4 regions of the Glutamicibacter halophytocola genome follow, and region 4 is predicted to be linked to each of the others. Evidence: riboswitches for the same ligand, from Rfam matches in the RefSeq annotation. Region 4 holds a riboswitch; each other region holds the start of a gene.
What was found. Region 4 has a riboswitch for thiamine pyrophosphate ahead of thiC (phosphomethylpyrimidine synthase ThiC). Riboswitches for the same ligand answer to the same signal wherever they lie in the genome.
Positions count from the first base shown of each region.

Region 1 (4,196 bases), 1.6 Mb from region 4:
CATCCTCCTGGGACGCGGAAGCAAAGGTCGAAGCCCCGATATTGTCGCCGGCCGATACGAACAACGTGTTTTCATTCTCGGCGCGCAGCTGGTCCACAGCTCCGGCGAGCACTGCAGCGCCGGCAGAGTCCCGATCGGCAGCGATGCGGCCGTGGAAGTCATTAATGCCAACTAGATCCAGGGTTACAGGATCAGCTGCTGGGGAAGCAGTGCTGATTGATTCCTCGGTGGGCATTGCCTGCGCCATGGCTGTTCCTGTGGCCATGAGCGAGAGGGTGGCCAAGGAGGCGAAACTGAGTTTTCTCATCTGCGCGAATGCAGACATGGGTACTCCTAAAAGTGACGGGTGTGACAAGACTTATGTCTATCGCATCTAGGTGAACCTGTCGATGCCTGCGAGTTAAATTGCTGTGCAGGGCCATGAGAACTAGCGGTTAAATAGTCGAAGCAACGCACCAGCCTGTGGTTGATACGTTGCTTCGAAAAAACTTGATGCGGCTAGAGCCGTCGGTTGTGGCGTGATTTGGTTGCTGTGACCGAGGAAGCTCCTACGATGGCACCGAGCATGAGCATGGCAGCCGCGATGAAGAAGACTGTGGACAGGATCCAGCAAGCCATGGCTGTGTCTCGATGCGCGGCGTTCAGGGCAAAACCAAAAAGGCACACGCTGGCAAGCAGCAAGAGCGCTCCCGACAACCGTGTCTTCATCATTGACCTTTGCAGCAGAAAATTTTGCCAACAATCACCACACATAATGGCTATTGGCTTGAGTAATATCCATACTGTCACAAATCCATCGATTTGACGATAGCCCTTAAGGAGGATCTTTCACTGCGACTTTAGGCTAACTACACGCAAGCCTTCAGGATGCGTTCGATGGCATCGTGTTCGCCCTTGGTCATCCAAGCCCCATATTTCGCTTTGACCTGAGTCTGGCGTGAGACGTATTCGCAGCGGAAACTCTTGTTGGGAGGAAGCCATGTTGCGGCATCCTTGTCGCCTTTAGCCGCGTTCGTCGGCCCGTCCGAGGCCATGAGGTTTAGCGGGTCATTGGCGAATTCGAAACGAGCTTCCTGGTCCCAGCGCTGGGCGCCCTTTTGCCAGGCATCCGACAGCGCGACAACGTGGTCGATCTGAACTGCGGTGCTGGTTTTCTGGCCCCGAACAAAATTGATGGTGGTGTTGGTATACGGGTCGTGGAAAGTTCCGCTGAGCACTACGCAAGGCTTCGACGCAGATTTGTATTTCACGTGTTCCAAGTCGCGAGCCAGGATGTCGTTGCGGGCATCGCAACCGTTGCGGTCCGGATCCTTCCAACCCTTGCTGAACTTTTCCCGTTCATAGCCAGTCTTGGGGGCACGGCCCTTGACGTCGATATCCGCGAGCAACTCAAGCGAGTCAGCATAGCTGGCGCGTTGCTCCGCGCTGTTGTGGGTAGTGTCAGCCTGCGCGTCGGGAACTCGATACTGCTCGATGGAATCAAGAGTTGAGCATCCAGTGAGGGCAAGGGATGAAGCGATGAGTGCAAATGAGATTGCGCGGCGCAGCAGCTGCATGCGGAAGTACGACTCCTAGGAAAGCGACAGTTGGCAAGGGGGGACAGGCCCTTAGGAAACTATATGAAGCGGGGTGGACCATTTAGCTGCGTCCATGCCGTGTTTTAGTGTGAGATCGGTGTGAACCAGTTCTAGCGATCATGTCGAGACCTGCTGGCTATCGAGTTTCTGTTCCTCGATATGCATTGGTCAACTCGGTTTCCGACCTCAAGGCCGATTTATCTGTATCTTGTCGGGAAAGCAGCGAAGTGGTGGCATGGGTTTCCTTGCGTTGCGCAAATCCCGCTGCCGAATGGAGCCGGGAAATCACGGTTCCAGATGGCGCTCAACCCCGGGTTGCCCAAGAACCGAGTGCTGATACGCGCGGGATTCATGAAGTAATGTTCTACAGCTAAGCCGTGCGTGTGCTACTAATGGGAGCAGTGACACGGGGTGCCGCAGGGCGGCTGAGAGAACACCCGTTGAACCTGATCCAGTTAGTACTGGCGAAGGGAATGTCCTGGATTCTGCGTATGTGTGCACCCGAAGTGCTTGAACCGTCCGCGTCTTTGGTCAAAAATCCATTCGCCAACAGACGCCGTCAAGGAGTTCAAACAAGATGAGCACGGACACCCAATCACCAGCAACCCCCATTGCCCTTCCACTTGAAGAGCAGGTCATTCTTGTCACCGGCGGAGCTCGAGGGCTCGGTGCCGCCATCAGCAAGGCCTTCCTTGCAGCTGGCGCGAAAGTCGTCATCAATTACAACTCTTCGGAACAAGCAGCCAATGATCTCGTCGCGCTCTACCCGAATGATGCAGTAGCCATTCAGGCTGATGTTCGCAACGAATCTGCGCTCAAGTCGATGGTGGCTGAAGCCGAAGATCATTTTGGACAGCCGGTGACAACTCTGGTGAACAATGCCTTGGTGGATTTCTCCTTTAATGGCGACGCCCGCTCCACCGCCGAAGCGATTTCCGCCGCAGAGCTCAGTGCCCAGTTCGCCGGATCGGTGCTGGCTCCCGTAGCTGCCATCCAGGCTGTACTGCCGGGAATGCGGCAAACAGGATTTGGCCGCATCATCAATATCGGCACCAACCTATTCCAGCACCCGGTGGTTCCGTACCACGACTACACCGCCACTAAAGCTGCGCTGCTGTCCCTGACCCGTACCTTCGCTGATGATCTTGGGCCAGAAGGAATCAACGTCAACATGGTTTCTGGAGGGCTCCTGCGCACCACCGACGCCTCGGCTGCGACCCCCGAGGCAGTATTCGACCTGATCGCCTCGGGAACGCCATTGCGTCGAGTCACCACGCCCGCGGAACTGGCCGATACCGTCCTGTTTTTCGCTTCCCCGCTATCTCGTGGGGTTACAGGTCAGAACCTTATCGTGGATGGCGGGCTGGTGAAGGGATGAGCCAGAAGAAACAGGTACATCTGAATCTGTTCCTCTATGGAACCGGGCATCACCAAGCGGCCTGGCGTGCCGAGGACTCGGCGGCCGAAGAGCTTCCCGATACCCAGTACTACATCAAGCTGGCCCAGCTGGCTGAGAAGGGGCTGTTGGACGCGGTGTTCTTCGCCGATGGCCAAGCGGTGTCAGCCTCAGCTGCGCAGGCCGGTCCCACCTGGTTCTTTGAGCCGGTGACGCTGTTGTCGGCGATCAGCCAATGCACCACGAATATCGGACTGGTCTGCACCATCTCGGCCAGCTTCTACTCTCCTTTCCACGCGGCACGCATGCTGGGCAGCTTGCAGCATTTGTCCAACGGGCGGGCCGGGATCAACGTGGTGACGAGCATGTGGGATACCGAAGCGCAGAACCATTCGCTCACCGAGCTGCCTGCGCACGCGCAGCGATATGGCAGAGCCGCAGAATTCATTGACGTCTTGCGCAAGTTGTGGGGATCATATCCGCATCAAGCAGTCCAAATTGACCGTGGCGGAAATTTCACCGATACGCGATTGCTTCAAGAAATCAATCACGAAGGCGAGCACTTCTCGGTGCGAGGTCCCTTGAATATGCCCAACTCAGTTCATGGCGAGCCTGTCATGTTCCAAGCAGGCTCCTCGCCAGCTGGCCGTGAACTGGCAGCAGCACACGCTGAAGCGATCTACTCGGTAGCAGCCGATCACGAGATGGCATCCGAATTCGCCCAAGACCTTTCCGAACGCACCAGAGCTTCGCGATGCTCGGACAACAGGGCGCTGATCATGCCCGGGCTGGTGACCTATGTGGGGCGCACAGCAGAAGAAGCCAAAGCCAAGCAGCGTGCACTGAACGAATTGCTGCCAACGGGGGACGCTCTGCGCCAGCTGGGAGTATTCTTGCAGCAGGACACCAGCCGCTGGCCTTTGGATGGACCCGTACCGGATCTGCCGCCACTGGAAGAATTCACTGGCCCGGCTGGCCGATACACCACGATTCTGCGGCTCATCGAGCTGCACCAGCCCACGGTTCGTGAACTACTCGGCCTGCTGGCTGCTGGCGGGGGCCACTGCACCATGGTGGGAACGCCGGAAATGATTGCAGATGAGATTGAACTCTGGATCGATAGCGGGGCCGCAGATGGCTTCAACCTGATGCCGCCGTCCCTGCCAGGATCTCTGGAGGACTTCATTGAGCTAGTGATTCCGGAATTGCAGCGCCGTGGCAGA
Region 1 is NZ_CP012750.1:390,889-395,084, forward strand. It holds gene AOZ07_RS01790 (bifunctional metallophosphatase/5'-nucleotidase) at 1-325, opposite strand, end outside; gene AOZ07_RS01795 (hypothetical protein) at 499-711, opposite strand; gene AOZ07_RS01800 (HNH endonuclease family protein) at 849-1,556, opposite strand; TPP riboswitch at 1,975-2,068, shown strand; gene AOZ07_RS01805 (3-oxoacyl-ACP reductase) at 2,155-2,955, shown strand; gene AOZ07_RS01810 (NtaA/DmoA family FMN-dependent monooxygenase) at 2,952-4,196, shown strand, end outside.
Region 1: another riboswitch for thiamine pyrophosphate. It lies ahead of AOZ07_RS01805 (3-oxoacyl-ACP reductase); the one in region 4 lies ahead of thiC (phosphomethylpyrimidine synthase ThiC).

Region 2 (4,196 bases), 1.3 Mb from region 4:
CGGAAACCAGCGCATCGGGACACAGGTCCCCGGCCAGATGCCCGCCCTTGGCCAGGACCAGTGCATCATGCTTGGCAGCCAGCCGCCGGGCCTGTTCCAGGACCTGCGGCCAGTCGGCCGCTGCCGGCTCGCGCAGCAAGCTTGCCAGCTCCAGCAGATTGGGCGTGATCACCGAAGCGCGGTCCAACAGGGAATCGAGCACCGCCTCATCTTCCAGGAGCCGGTCCCCGCTGGTGGCTACCATGACCGGATCCAGTACCACCGGGGCATCCACGGTATCCAGCCATCCGTTGACGGCGCGGATGATCTCCTCGTTGGCCAGCATGCCAATTTTAATGGCATCGATCTGGACGTCGGCGCTGATCGCGTTGAGCTGAGCGAGCACAAACTCGCCATCGATGGCCTGTACCGCGCTGACGCCCAGGGTGTTCTGCGCGGTCAGCGCGGTGATCACGCACATGCCGTAGCCGCCGTTGGCGGCAATGGCCTTCAGGTCCGCTTGGATTCCTGCGCCACCGGAGGGGTCGGAGCCGGCAATGGAGAGAATGTTTTTCACTGCGCTGCCGCCCACGCTGCCACCAGCTGCCCGCTGGCAGCTTGCGGGTCGTCGGCATTGCAGATGGCGCGGACCACGGCCAAGCCGGCTCCGCCGCCTGCGCGGATGGCGCTGGCATCCTGCGCGGTGATCGCCCCGATGGCTACGCAGGGCAGGGAAGTCCGCGATGCGGCGCGGGCAAAACCGTCCAGCCCAATCGGGGTTGGGTGGTCCTTTTTGGTTGGAGTGGCACGCACTGCGCCGACCCCCAAGTAGTCGATCGCCTCGGCATCGAGGTTGGCCTGCGCCAGCTGGGCATCGGTGGAAGCGCTCAAGCCGATGATGCCTTCGCCCATGATCTGGCGTGCCAGGCGCACCGGGATGTCCTTCTGGCCGATGTGGATTCCACTGACCGCTGCCCCGGCCGCGCGGGCCGCCAAGAACACGTCGATCCGGTCATTGATCAGCAACTTCGCCTTGCCTTCGGTGAGGCGGGTCGCGGCGCAGGCCAGTTCGAAGAATTCGCGCGCGGTCTCGTCTTTGGCCCGCAGCTGGATCCACTCGATGCCGCCGGCCACCGCCCCTTCGATGACTTCCAGGGTGGTGCGTGGCGTGCAGCTAGCGGTGTTGGCTACCAGGTATGCGCCGATATTATCCATGGTTCAATTCCTCGTACTTCAAATTCTGTAGTTCTTCAGGTTCGGTGGCGGCCAGGGCATCAAGGAAGGCCACGGCAAAACTCCCCGGACCGCTGCTTGCCGCCAGCGCCTTTTCTGCGGCGAGGCCATAGAATCCGTGGGCAGCGATGGCTGCGTCAAAGGGGTCCTCGTGCACTGCGAGCATGCCCGCGTTGAAGGCGCCCAGCGCGCATCCTCCACCGGTGATCCTGGTCAACCCGATCCCGTTGGTATGCACCAGCACGGTGCGGTTCGCGTCGATGATGGCGTCCGCTTCACCGGAGATGGCAACAACGCACCCGTGCTCCTTGGCCAATTCGCGTCCGGCGTCCAGGGCTGCCTGCACGGTATCTGCTGCATCAACACCTCGGCCGCTGGAATCCTTGCCCGCCAAGGCCAGGATTTCCGAGGCATTGCCGCGGATCAAGGCCGGACGCTGCTGCACAATGTGTCGTGCGAAATCGGTGCGCACCGAAAGGGCGCCCACGGCTACCGGATCCAATACCCAGGGGGTGCCAGCCGCGCTCGCCGAGAGGACCGCTTCCTCCATGGCAACCATTTGCTCGGTGCTTGGAGTGCCCAGATTCACCAGTACCGCGGAAGCCATGGCGGCAAACCCTCCGGCCTCTCCGGGCAGGTTGGTCATCGCCGGCGATGCGCCGGAGGCAAGAAGGACATTGGCGGTGAAGTTGGTGACGACAGTATTCGTCAGGCAAAAAACCAAGGGGGAGCGTTGCCGGTATTTTTGGGCAACGATAGGCAGAGTCATGCGACATCCCTCCGCTAGCGTGAACTAGATCAGGTTCGACGGGTTTCATCTCAGTCGGCTTCTCCGGCACCCCGTGTCACTGATTTAGAGAGTACGCAGAAGGGGTGCCCAGAACAAATCCTCAGGGTTCGCGTCGTGCCACCAATGCCTTGAGCGTCGCGGCGTCAACATGCTGCGCCGCCGCCAATTTCCACAGCTGGTCCACCGCGGCCACCAGGTCTTCGTGGGTATCAACAGATCCGGGTCGTTCGCTCACTATGGTGCCTGCGCGGCGCCTCGAGGAAATCAGCCCTTCGGCTTCCAGCTCCTTATAGGCGCGAGCCACCGTTCCGGCTGCAACCCCCAAGTCCGTGGCCAGCGCTCGGACGGTCGGCAATCGGTTGCCCGGCGCCAACTCGCCAAGGTTGATGAGCGCGGCAATCTGCGAGCGGATCTGCTCATAGGGTGCGGTGGCTGCCTCAAGGTCCACACTGATCTGTGTGCTCATGCGGACGTTGACCTCTGCAAGGACCTTGCTTCGCTGTCCATGGGGCGTTCGAGGAATATGACCGCCGGAATGCAGAAGATCATGATGGCAAGAAGATCCAGGCGGACCGGAAACTCGTAGCCGACAACCAGCATGGCCGCGACGGTACTTGTGACCGCTCGCAGGGAACGCAGTTCTAAAACCCTCCGGTACCAGATTTCTTCAGCGGCCGTAACGTTCCACGGGATAATGGATCTACGCGCGAACCAGGCAAATCCCAGATGTGCGAGGACGAGCAGGACTACCAGGGCAATGACAACCACTTTGCTTGGCGCAACGAAACCCCATAAGTAGTCCAACGGGGGAAAGAGCAAGAAGTACAAGCACGCAACTATGAGCAATCCGGCGCAAATATAAGGCGACATGGGCAACCTTGCCGAATGCTTGGGAGCGGCAGAAATCTGCCGTGAAACCACGTTCGCGTACCCGAGGTAAAGCGCATTCAACGCAAGGTAGAACACTGCGGCACTGGTGAACAACACCAGCATCCAAGTCTCGCGCTCGCCGGTAGGCAACTTGTAGTCATCGCTGACAGGCAAATTCGGCCATGCGATGAAAATGGCAACGAACATGAGCAGGGCTGTCGCGTATTGCAGGGAGAACAGCTGATCGCGCAGCCTGCTGAACCCGGTGCGTTTTGCCCGCGGGAGATTTTCAAAGTTCGTCGGCGGTCGCCAGAAAAGCATCAAGACCGAAATGCCCAGGACAGCGTAGTTCGCCGTCCAGTCCAGGTTGTTGCCGATTTTGTACATGCTATCCATGTACTCGATCCCCGCACCTGATCCATCAATGTAGCGTGTGGACTCGTTGTGGAACCAGCGCGCCTTGTAGTGCAGGGCCTCTCCCGCCTGTACCGCCAGCGATACGGCAACGGTGCGGTAGAGGCGGTTCAGCCAGATGGTGCGCAACAGCCGGTTATTGTGCTCGGAGATTCCCGGAAGTGGCCGACGCCTAAGAATGACAATGGAAGCTACGATTGCAGCCAATGCGAGGATTCCGAAGCTCACGTAGAGGTAAGGAAGGATCTCTCCGGCAGCACGCAATCCGTCCTGCGAAGGATTGCTGTAGGAGTAATCATCGGCACTGATTTCAGTCTCTGGCAATGGTGCAATGGCTGCGACGTCTCGAACAGAGTAAACCGTCACGCAGGCCAGGATCAGAACAACCAGCGTTGCTGCAACGAGCTTCTTGGGTATCGGGCTCGTCAAGGAACGTGGGGCAAGAGTCGCGGTGCGCAGCGGCTTCAACCGGCGTGGCCAGGTGTACTGGCTGGCGACATAGATGAAAGCGACCCACAGGCCAGGGGTGGCTGCTGAAGCAATGCCCATCGCAACATCGAGATTACTTTGATCGCTTATGGGCACGTCCACGGCTTCGCCGAACCAATTGCTTGAGGCAGTGGCAAAGTAGCCGATGATTGCACACCACAATGCGTGCTGTCGTGCGCTTCTGAGCAGTTCACCGTTCTTAGCACGACCGAATGCCCGCAATAAGAAATAAACAACCAGCGCCGCTACGGCAAATGTGCCGAATTGTGTTGATAGAGATGCCATCGTGCCTCCTCGGTGATAATTAATGTATCAAACAGTTGATACATAATGAATCCTTCGGCGCATTAATCGATGGAATTTCCGTTTGGTGACGTACGCTCAAATCATGGGTCTGTTTACTTCCACTCCGTTGCCCGAG
Region 2 is NZ_CP012750.1:66,006-70,201, forward strand. It holds gene thiD (bifunctional hydroxymethylpyrimidine kinase/phosphomethylpyrimidine kinase) at 1-571, opposite strand, end outside; gene thiE (thiamine phosphate synthase) at 553-1,194, opposite strand; gene thiM (hydroxyethylthiazole kinase) at 1,187-1,981, opposite strand; TPP riboswitch at 1,971-2,065, opposite strand; gene AOZ07_RS00315 (GntR family transcriptional regulator) at 2,103-2,468, opposite strand; gene AOZ07_RS00320 (hypothetical protein) at 2,465-4,060, opposite strand; gene AOZ07_RS00325 (aldehyde dehydrogenase family protein) at 4,164-4,196, shown strand, end outside.
Region 2: another riboswitch for thiamine pyrophosphate. It lies ahead of thiM (hydroxyethylthiazole kinase); the one in region 4 lies ahead of thiC (phosphomethylpyrimidine synthase ThiC).

Region 3 (4,196 bases), 230 kb from region 4:
CGTCATCGCAAACATTGTTCGCCAGCTATTGACCACTGGCCTGGGAACTGTCGACTTCAGCGGACTAGTCCGCAAGCTGACTCCAGGCGATGAGCCGGTAGATGAAGTCCAGTCTCGCGAGGCCCAAGCAAAGATCGTCGATATCATCGCGAATATCGTCTTCGCCCTGATCCTTCTGGTTGTTGCCATATCTGCACTGCAGGTCCTGGGAATCGCAGCCATTTCGCAGCCTGCTGAGCAAATGCTTCAACTGGTCTTCACCGCCATCCCACAGGTCATCATGGCACTGGTGCTGTTGGCAGTTGGCTTCCTGATTGCAAAGTTTGTTGGACAGCTGCTGGAGTCCACCCTGCACGGTGTAGGCACTGATCGCGTCGTTGCCGGCTGGGGCGTTGTTCCAGAAGGCAAGAGCGCATCGGGCATCATTGCCGGCATCGTGAAGATTGCTATCGTGCTGTTCTTCGGCGTGATGGCAGCGCAGATGCTGAACTTCCCGGCAATCACCAATATCCTCAATGAGATTCTGGAACTGGGTGGCAAGATCCTCTTCGGTGCAGCAATCGTTGCGGCAGGCTTCGTCGTCGCTAACGTGATCGGCAAGTTCATGGGCGACACCACTGCGTCGAAGATTATCCGCTACACGGCCATTGCGCTGTTCGTTGCAATGGGCCTGAAATACATGGGCATCGCGGACTCGATCATCAACATGGCCTTCGGTGCAATTGTCATCGGCGCAGCCCTGGCAGCGGCCCTGGCCTTCGGGCTTGGCGGCCGCGAAGCAGCAGCTCGCACCCTGAACAAGATCGATACCGACAAGCTGAGCTCCAACGGCCCGGATTCGGCACCACCGGCACCGCCGACGTCGCCAGGCATATAAACATCCCGAACAGAACCTAAGGGGACATCAGGAGCGTCGCGGAATCCACTGAGGATTCCGCGGCGTTTCTGCGTCTGGGCCTAGCCCTAGGCCAGGCGAAGTGGCAGCGGAGCTACAGCGCCGGGCGGATCCGTTCTTAGCCGGGCGTAGGTGTAGACGTCGATGCGTTCACCGTCGACAAGGAATTTGCCCCGCTCGGTTCCTTCACGCAGAAAACCATTGTTCTCGGCCACGCTGCGTGAACCGGGATTATTGGCCCGCAGGCCAAGCTCCAAGCGGTAGAAATCAAGATCATCAAAAAGATAATTCGCCAGTGTGGCAACTGCCCTCGTAGTGAGCGAACGACCGCGATACTCCTGATGCATCCAGTACCAAATCCAAGCATTGGCATTTGAATGATCCAGCGTCCCGCAAACAAGCCCGATCAACCGGTCATTGGCAGTGATCGCCAACGGGAATTGGCTTTGTTCGCCGTTCAACAGGGCATCTACGTAGGCCCGTGCTTTTGCCGGCGTATCGGCATCGCCTTGGCGCCGCATATCCGGATGGGAAATGAACGCCTCGTATACGGAGCCCGCGTCCAACGCGCTGAGCTGCCTCACGCTGAATTCCTCGGCAACGCCTGTTGCCCGGACGCTGCCAGGCCCTGCAGGCTTGCTTCCGCCGTGGCCTGTGAGCGTGCCTTGGTGAAACAGCATCTGCCACTTGCCTTGCTCGCGGAACCATAATGAGCTGCGAAGTGCCGGGCGATGGCCGCTGGCCTTCCAGCGCAATTGGATGAGGTTTTCTGATAGTCGGATGGCCAAGGGCTCGCTAACGCGCAACCGCTCAGCGGAAGGATCTTCAGTGGCCAGCAATTCCATGACTTGATCCCGGTCGTACGTTCTTCCGCTTGCGCCGATTTCGAAGAAGTTCTCATGCAGGATTTCGCCAAGCAATTTTCGGTTGCCACGCAGCGAGGCACTGAGAAGCTGCTGTTCCAGACCGGCAACCGCTCTGAATAGTTGAGAATCGACGGGCAATTCTGAGGGATATTCCTGTTGCGCCATGCCGGTAAGTACATCACAAAAGATGACGGAACTAAGTCAACTGCAGTTCGCTTTTCAGGGCTGCCTCATGCTTATAATCGCAAATACTCCGCGGGAGCCTGAAACCGACCAGGCTGAGAGGGCACTGAGCCGACCGCTACACCTGATGCGGGTCATGCCGCCGTAGGAAGGAAGCGTGCCACTGTGCATGTCAACATTGTTGGCTCCGGAATCATCGGCCTAGCCACCGCATTCGAGCTCAGTTCACGCGGCCACACCATCACCATCATCGACCCGGCACCTGGCCAGGGCGCCAGCTACGCAGCGGCCGGGATGCTGGCCCCAGCTGCCGAAACCGTCTGGGGCCAAGGCCCCCTGCACCAGTTGCTGTCCGCATCCAGCGCCCGCTACCCCCAGTTCGTTGATCGCCTGGAAGCGGCCACGGGCGTGCGTCCCGACTACCTGCAAAGCTCAACCCTGGTCGTCGCGGCAGAACCTGCCGACCGCGAAGCGCTCCACGATCTCGTGGAGCTGCAGAGCTCATTGGGATTGTCCGCCGAAAAACTGCTGCCGAGCCAAGCCAGGTCCTTGGAACCAGCCTTGGCCAGCAATATTTCCGGGGCGGTGCTCTGCGCTGAAGACCACCAGATCGATCCCCGTTCCGTCGTGCGCATCCTGCTCCAGCACTTCCACAACGACCTGGTCCATGAGCAGGCCGAAGAACTGATCACCGAAGGATCAGGCACCTGCGCCGTTCGCACGGCTTCAGGAAAAGTTTTCGCAGCCGATCAAACCATTATCGCCACCGCGCTGGGCACGGTGAAAGGACTGGGCAAGCTGCCATTGCGCCCGGTGCACGGCGACATCCTGCGGATTCAAAGCCCGCCGGGCCCCGCCTTGCTGACCAGGATTATTCGAGGCATCGTCCACCGGCAGAACGTGTATCTGGTTCCGCGCAAGGACGGCAGCCTCGTGCTCGGCGCCAGCGTTCGGGAAGACCAGAACCCGGAAGTCAATGTGGGCGCCATGTACAACTTGCTCGACAACGCCCGCAGGCTTGTCCCGGGAATTATCGACTGCTCGCTGAACGAAGTCATCGCAAGGCCAAGGCCGGCAACCGCCGATGACCGCCCGCTGATCGGGCGCATTGACCCGGGGCTGGTGCTCTCCACTGGCTATTCGCGCCATGGGGTGCTGCTCAGCCCCTTGGGATCCGAACTGACTGCGGATCTCGCTGAAAACAACAAAAGAAATCCACTGTTGAATGACGTTGATCCGCAACGTTTTCCAACACTTTCCGCAACCGCCGCACTGGAGGCACTCGGATGACATCGATCAACATCATTTTTAATTCCCAGCAAGTTCAGCTGCAGGCCGGTACCAGCCTGCGCGAATTCATCAGCGCGCAAATCGGCAAGGAACTCGACGCAGATTCAAAAGCAGTCGACGGCAGCAAGCTGGGGGTGGCCGCGGCCGTGAACGGCGCAGTCGTTCCCCGCAGCAGCTGGAACAGCAAAGCTCTTGAAGACGGGCACAGCATAGAACTCGTTACGGCAGCCCAGGGAGGCTAAGCATGGAATCGCAAGAATTCACCGAGCTGGATCTCAACAACGATCCTTTTGTCGTCGCCGGGCGCACCCTTTCCTCGCGGCTTATCCTGGGCACCGGAGGGGCCACCTCATTAACCACGCTGGATAGCGCGCTCACCATTTCTGGCACGGAATTGACAACCGTTGCCATCCGCCATTTCTCTGCTGCCGGGGCAGGCAATGTCTATGAGCTGCTCCAGCGCAACAACGTCATTCCTTTGCCTAATACCGCAGGGTGTTTCACCGCCCGTGATGCGGTACTCACCGCGCAGCTGGCCCGTGAAGCGCTGGAAACGGACTGGATCAAACTTGAAGTGATTGCCGACGAGCACACCTTGCTGCCAGATCCGCTGGAACTGTACTCGGCAACCGAGCAGCTTGTGGCCGATGGATTCCAGGTCTTCGCCTACACCAATGATGACCCTGCACTGGCGCAGCGGCTCCAGGATGCCGGCGTGGCAGCTATCATGCCTGCTGGCGCTCCGATCGGTTCAGGTCTGGGAATTTTGAACCCGCACAATATTTCCACCATTGTTTCCCGTGCCAATGTTCCGGTGATCCTGGATGCCGGGGTGGGAACAGCCTCCGACGCGGCGCTGGCCATGGAACTAGGCTGCGATGCCGTGCTGCTGGCCAGCGCAGTGACTCGCGCGCATAACGCTCCGCTGATGGCCGCGGCCATGAGGGACGCTGTGCGAGCTG
Region 3 is NZ_CP012750.1:2,446,624-2,450,819, reverse strand. It holds gene AOZ07_RS11220 (mechanosensitive ion channel) at 1-877, shown strand, start outside; gene AOZ07_RS18440 (GNAT family N-acetyltransferase) at 964-1,926, opposite strand; TPP riboswitch at 2,007-2,112, shown strand; gene thiO (glycine oxidase ThiO) at 2,110-3,234, shown strand; gene thiS (sulfur carrier protein ThiS) at 3,231-3,476, shown strand; gene AOZ07_RS11205 (thiazole synthase) at 3,479-4,196, shown strand, end outside.
Region 3: another riboswitch for thiamine pyrophosphate. It lies ahead of thiO (glycine oxidase ThiO); the one in region 4 lies ahead of thiC (phosphomethylpyrimidine synthase ThiC).

Region 4 (4,196 bases):
CGCATGGATCGCGATCGCCCAGAGCGAGGCGACCGTGGCGATCGCGGAGACCGCGGCCCACGTGCCCGCAAGACCGCTGCCGAAGGCAACGCCATGTACCGTTTGGCCATCGGCCGCCGCAACCGCGTGCAGCCAGGCTCGATCGTTGGCGCTTTGGCTAACGAAGGCGGCTTCAACTCCTCCGAAATCGGTGGCATTGAGATCCGTTCGGACCACACTTTGGTTGAGCTGCCAGCAGAGCTGAGCAAGGACCAGTGGCGTGCACTGTCCAAGACCCGCATTGGCGGCGAGCTGATCAGCATGGAGCTGGATTCCGGCCGCAAGCCACGTGGCGATGACGAAGGCGACCGCGGTGGATTCCGTGGTGGACGCGGCGGTGGCGACCGTGGTGGATTCCGCGGTGGACGCGGCGGCGGCTTCAATGACCGTCGTGGTGGCGGCGAAAAGCGCTTCGGTGGCCGTGGCGGCAAGGATCGCTTCAGCGATTCGGGTCGCAGCGGTGGACGTCGCGACTACTAAGCCAGCACTCGCTGCAGCTTATTAGCTAGCACAGCATAATGCCCCTGGATCAAGCCGAAAGGCTTGATCCAGGGGCATCATCGTTTCCAGAACAACAGGGGCCGCAGCACCAGCTCTACGGGGCGGTACTGCCTACCGGAATCTCATCGCCGAGATAGACTTTTCCGCCGCTTTCTACGAACTCCCGGCTCTTCTGCGCCATGCCCGCCAACGCAGCTTGCGCTTCCGCTGAGCCGTACTCGTCGCGAATGTCCTGGGAGATGCGCATGGAGCAGAACTTCGGGCCGCACATCGAGCAGAAGTGGGCTGTCTTGGCAGGTTCCGCAGGCAACGTCTCATCATGGAATTCCTGCGCCGTGACCGGGTCCAAGCTCAGGGAGAACTGGTCGTTCCAGCGGAACTCGAAGCGCGCCTTGCTCAGTGCATCATCGCGGGCGGTGGCCCCAGGATGCCCCTTGGCCAGATCTGCGGCATGCGCTGCAATCTTGTAGGTAATCACACCGGTTTTCACGTCATCGCGATTAGGCAATCCCAGATGTTCCTTGGGTGTGACATAGCAGAGCATGGCGGTGCCATAACGGGCGATTTCAGTGGCGCCAATAGCGCTGGTGATGTGATCGTAGCCGGGTGCGACATCTGTGACCAACGGGCCTAGCGTATAGAAGGGCGCGCCGTCGCACAGTTCCTGTTGGCGTTCCACGTTCTCGCGGACCATGTGGAACGGGATGTGCCCCGGTCCTTCCACCATTACCTGAACATCGTACTTCCACGCACGCTTGGTCAATTCGGCAAGGGTATCAAGTTCAGCGAATTGGGCCGCATCATTGGCGTCGGCAATGGATCCCGGGCGCAGCCCGTCGCCCAATGAGAAGGCCACGTCGTACTGAGCAAAGATTTCGCACAACTCGTCAAAGTGCGTGTAGAGGAAATTCTCCTGGTGATGAGCCAAGCACCATCCGGCCATGATGGATCCGCCGCGCGAAACGATCCCGGTGACGCGGTTGGCTGTCAGCGGGACATAGCGCAAGAGCACGCCGGCATGGATGGTCATATAGTCCACGCCCTGCTCGCATTGCTCAATAACGGTGTCCCGGAAAATCTCCCAGGTCAGTGCGTTCGCTTCGCCATTGACCTTTTCCAGGGCCTGGTAGATCGGCACAGTGCCGATGGGGACCGGCGAATTTCGAATGATCCATTCACGGGTGGTGTGGATGTCATCGCCGGTCGACAGGTCCATGACCGTGTCTGCGCCCCATTTGGTGGCCCACTGCAATTTGGAGACTTCTTCAGCGATAGAGCTGGTCACTGCCGAATTGCCGATATTCGCATTGATCTTTACGAGAAACGCTTTGCCGATGATCATCGGTTCGGATTCAGGATGGTTGATATTCGAGGGGATGATCGCTCGTCCGGCGGCAAGCTCGCTGCGCACCAGCTCTACATCGCATTCTTCGCGCAATGCTACATAGCGCATTTCCGGGGTGATGACTCCAGCACGAGCGTAGTGCATTTGAGTCACTGCTGCCCCGTCTACGGCCTTGAGCGGCGGAGCGGAACGTCCAGCCCACTCATCGCTGGCAGTACCGCGGCGGACCGCTGAACGCCCATCGTCATGCAGGTTCCGCTCGCGTCCCGCATAGCGCTGCACGTCTCCACGCTCAAGAATCCAGGATTCCCGAAACGGCTTCAGTCCCTGCGTTGGTTCACTTCCCGGACCGCTGGTGCGATACACAACCACCGGCTCGTTGGGCTGGCCATTGGGGGAGTCCGCAAGCTGGATCTGCGTAACCGGAACTGAAATCCCATCGGCTTCGCGGAACGCGAGAGAGTGGGCGGAATGCTGTTCAAATTGTTCCATTGAGAAACTCACTTCCTTCGCCGGCATTACCCGGACAGGTTCAACGGTCGCGGACAGCTGCAGTCCGATCTCAGCCCTTGCCATGGGGCTCCCGTGTGGTCGCAGATGACACTAGCACGAAAATTTCTATCGGAGGCAAATAGGCCACACGGTGACGATCGGCCAGCGAAATGTTTTGTGCGAAGCGAGGATGAAATCCTGGCCATATTCGGTCCAGAATAAAAGTTCTGGGTAAACGAAAAGAGAGACAATCTGCAATCAGATTGTCTCTCTTATTTCGAGCCCCCTGCCGGAATCGATCCGGCGACCTCGTTCTTACCAAGAACGCGCTCTACCACTGAGCTAAGGGGGCAACGAGTAAATACTCTACACAGGTTTCTGACGTTTGCAAAATCCTGAATGAATTTGTAGCTGAGGTCACAAGCGTACTACTCAAGTCCGGAATGCGGGCGGCGGGTCACTGCCTGCAGAAGTTTTCCAGGCGCCAGTATCCGATCAGGGAAAAAGTCTATTGGCGCCACATGGAGCATCGATGAAATCTGGTTCTTCTGGCCGCATTTGGGGAGTTCTTGGGGCTCGCCTATTCGTATCCGGAGCCCTTGCAACATTCCTGCTGCGTTCGACGGGTACTGGGCTTGCTTGCCATGAAAATTAGAAGTGTCGCAAAGGTGCGCATAATTGCAGGCTGATCACCAAATTCCCCTCAGTGAGCATCGTCACCAAAGCACTTTTGTGCCACTGGTTGTGCCGCGCAAGTGCCAAAATTGCCAATAATCAATTCTGACTAGTAGTTATTCGCCTGAGCGGTATCGAATTAGAGGGTTGAGCGCCGATTTTTGTTTGTGCGGGAATCCGTGTAGAGTATTTACTCGTTGCCCCCTTAGCTCAGTGGTAGAGCGCGTTCTTGGTAAGAACGAGGTCGCCGGATCGATTCCGGCAGGGGGCTCTGAGTGAGAAGCTTTCTTGGCTTCTACTGGATTGCTTCTCACTTGTGGCGGCGTAGCTCAGCTGGTTAGAGCGCACGACTCATAATCGTGAGGTCCCGGGATCGAGTCCCGGCGCCGCTACAGATTTTGCCCCGAAATCCCCGGATTTCGGGGCTTTTTCGTTTCTGAAAATATCGGTAGCGAACAAGGCCTCCGAGCGCAACAATCTTTCGCTCGGAGGCCTTGCTCTATTTTTGGACTAGCGCTACTGGGTAGCGCCCTTGTCGCGGTGCTCCTTGCCCGTTGAAGCTTCCTTGGCAAGCATGAGCAGTCCTTGTATTACCTCCGCGTCTACTTCTTGCCCGTTAGCGTTTTCGTCGTTGGCATCGTGGCCATGAACCTCGGTATGCAGTCGCTGCATCTGCATATCAAGCTTGGTGGCTACGGCTGCGGCTTCGGCAAGTTCTGAAGCCAGATAGGCAGGGACTTCGCCTTCGTACTTGTAAAAGATCTTGTGTTCCAGGCTGGCCCAGAAGTCTTGGGCAATAGTGCGGATCTGCAGCTCAACAATGACATTCACCGGTCCGTCCGAGAGGAAGACCGGGATTTCAACGATGGCATGCACGCTCTTGTAACCGCTTGGCTTTGGATTCTTGATGTAATCCTTGATCTGGATGACTCGAATGTCATTTTGCGCGGTCAAGGTATTGAGCACCTTGTAGATGTCCTTCACAAAGCTGCAGGTGATGCGGACACCGGCGATGTCGCTGATGTTCTCCCTGATGGCTGAGAGGGAAGGATGGATATTCCTCTGGCTCACCTTGCGCATGATGCTTTCCGGAGTTTTTACCCGGGAAGTAATGTGCTCGATGGGATTGTACTTGTGCAGGTAG
Region 4 is NZ_CP012750.1:2,679,052-2,683,247, reverse strand. It holds gene AOZ07_RS12390 (DEAD/DEAH box helicase) at 1-519, shown strand, start outside; gene thiC (phosphomethylpyrimidine synthase ThiC) at 635-2,377, opposite strand; TPP riboswitch at 2,373-2,482, opposite strand; tRNA gene AOZ07_RS12380 (tRNA-Thr) at 2,658-2,729, opposite strand; tRNA gene AOZ07_RS12375 (tRNA-Thr) at 3,252-3,323, shown strand; tRNA gene AOZ07_RS12370 (tRNA-Met) at 3,371-3,444, shown strand; gene AOZ07_RS12365 (GTP pyrophosphokinase) at 3,569-4,196, opposite strand, start outside.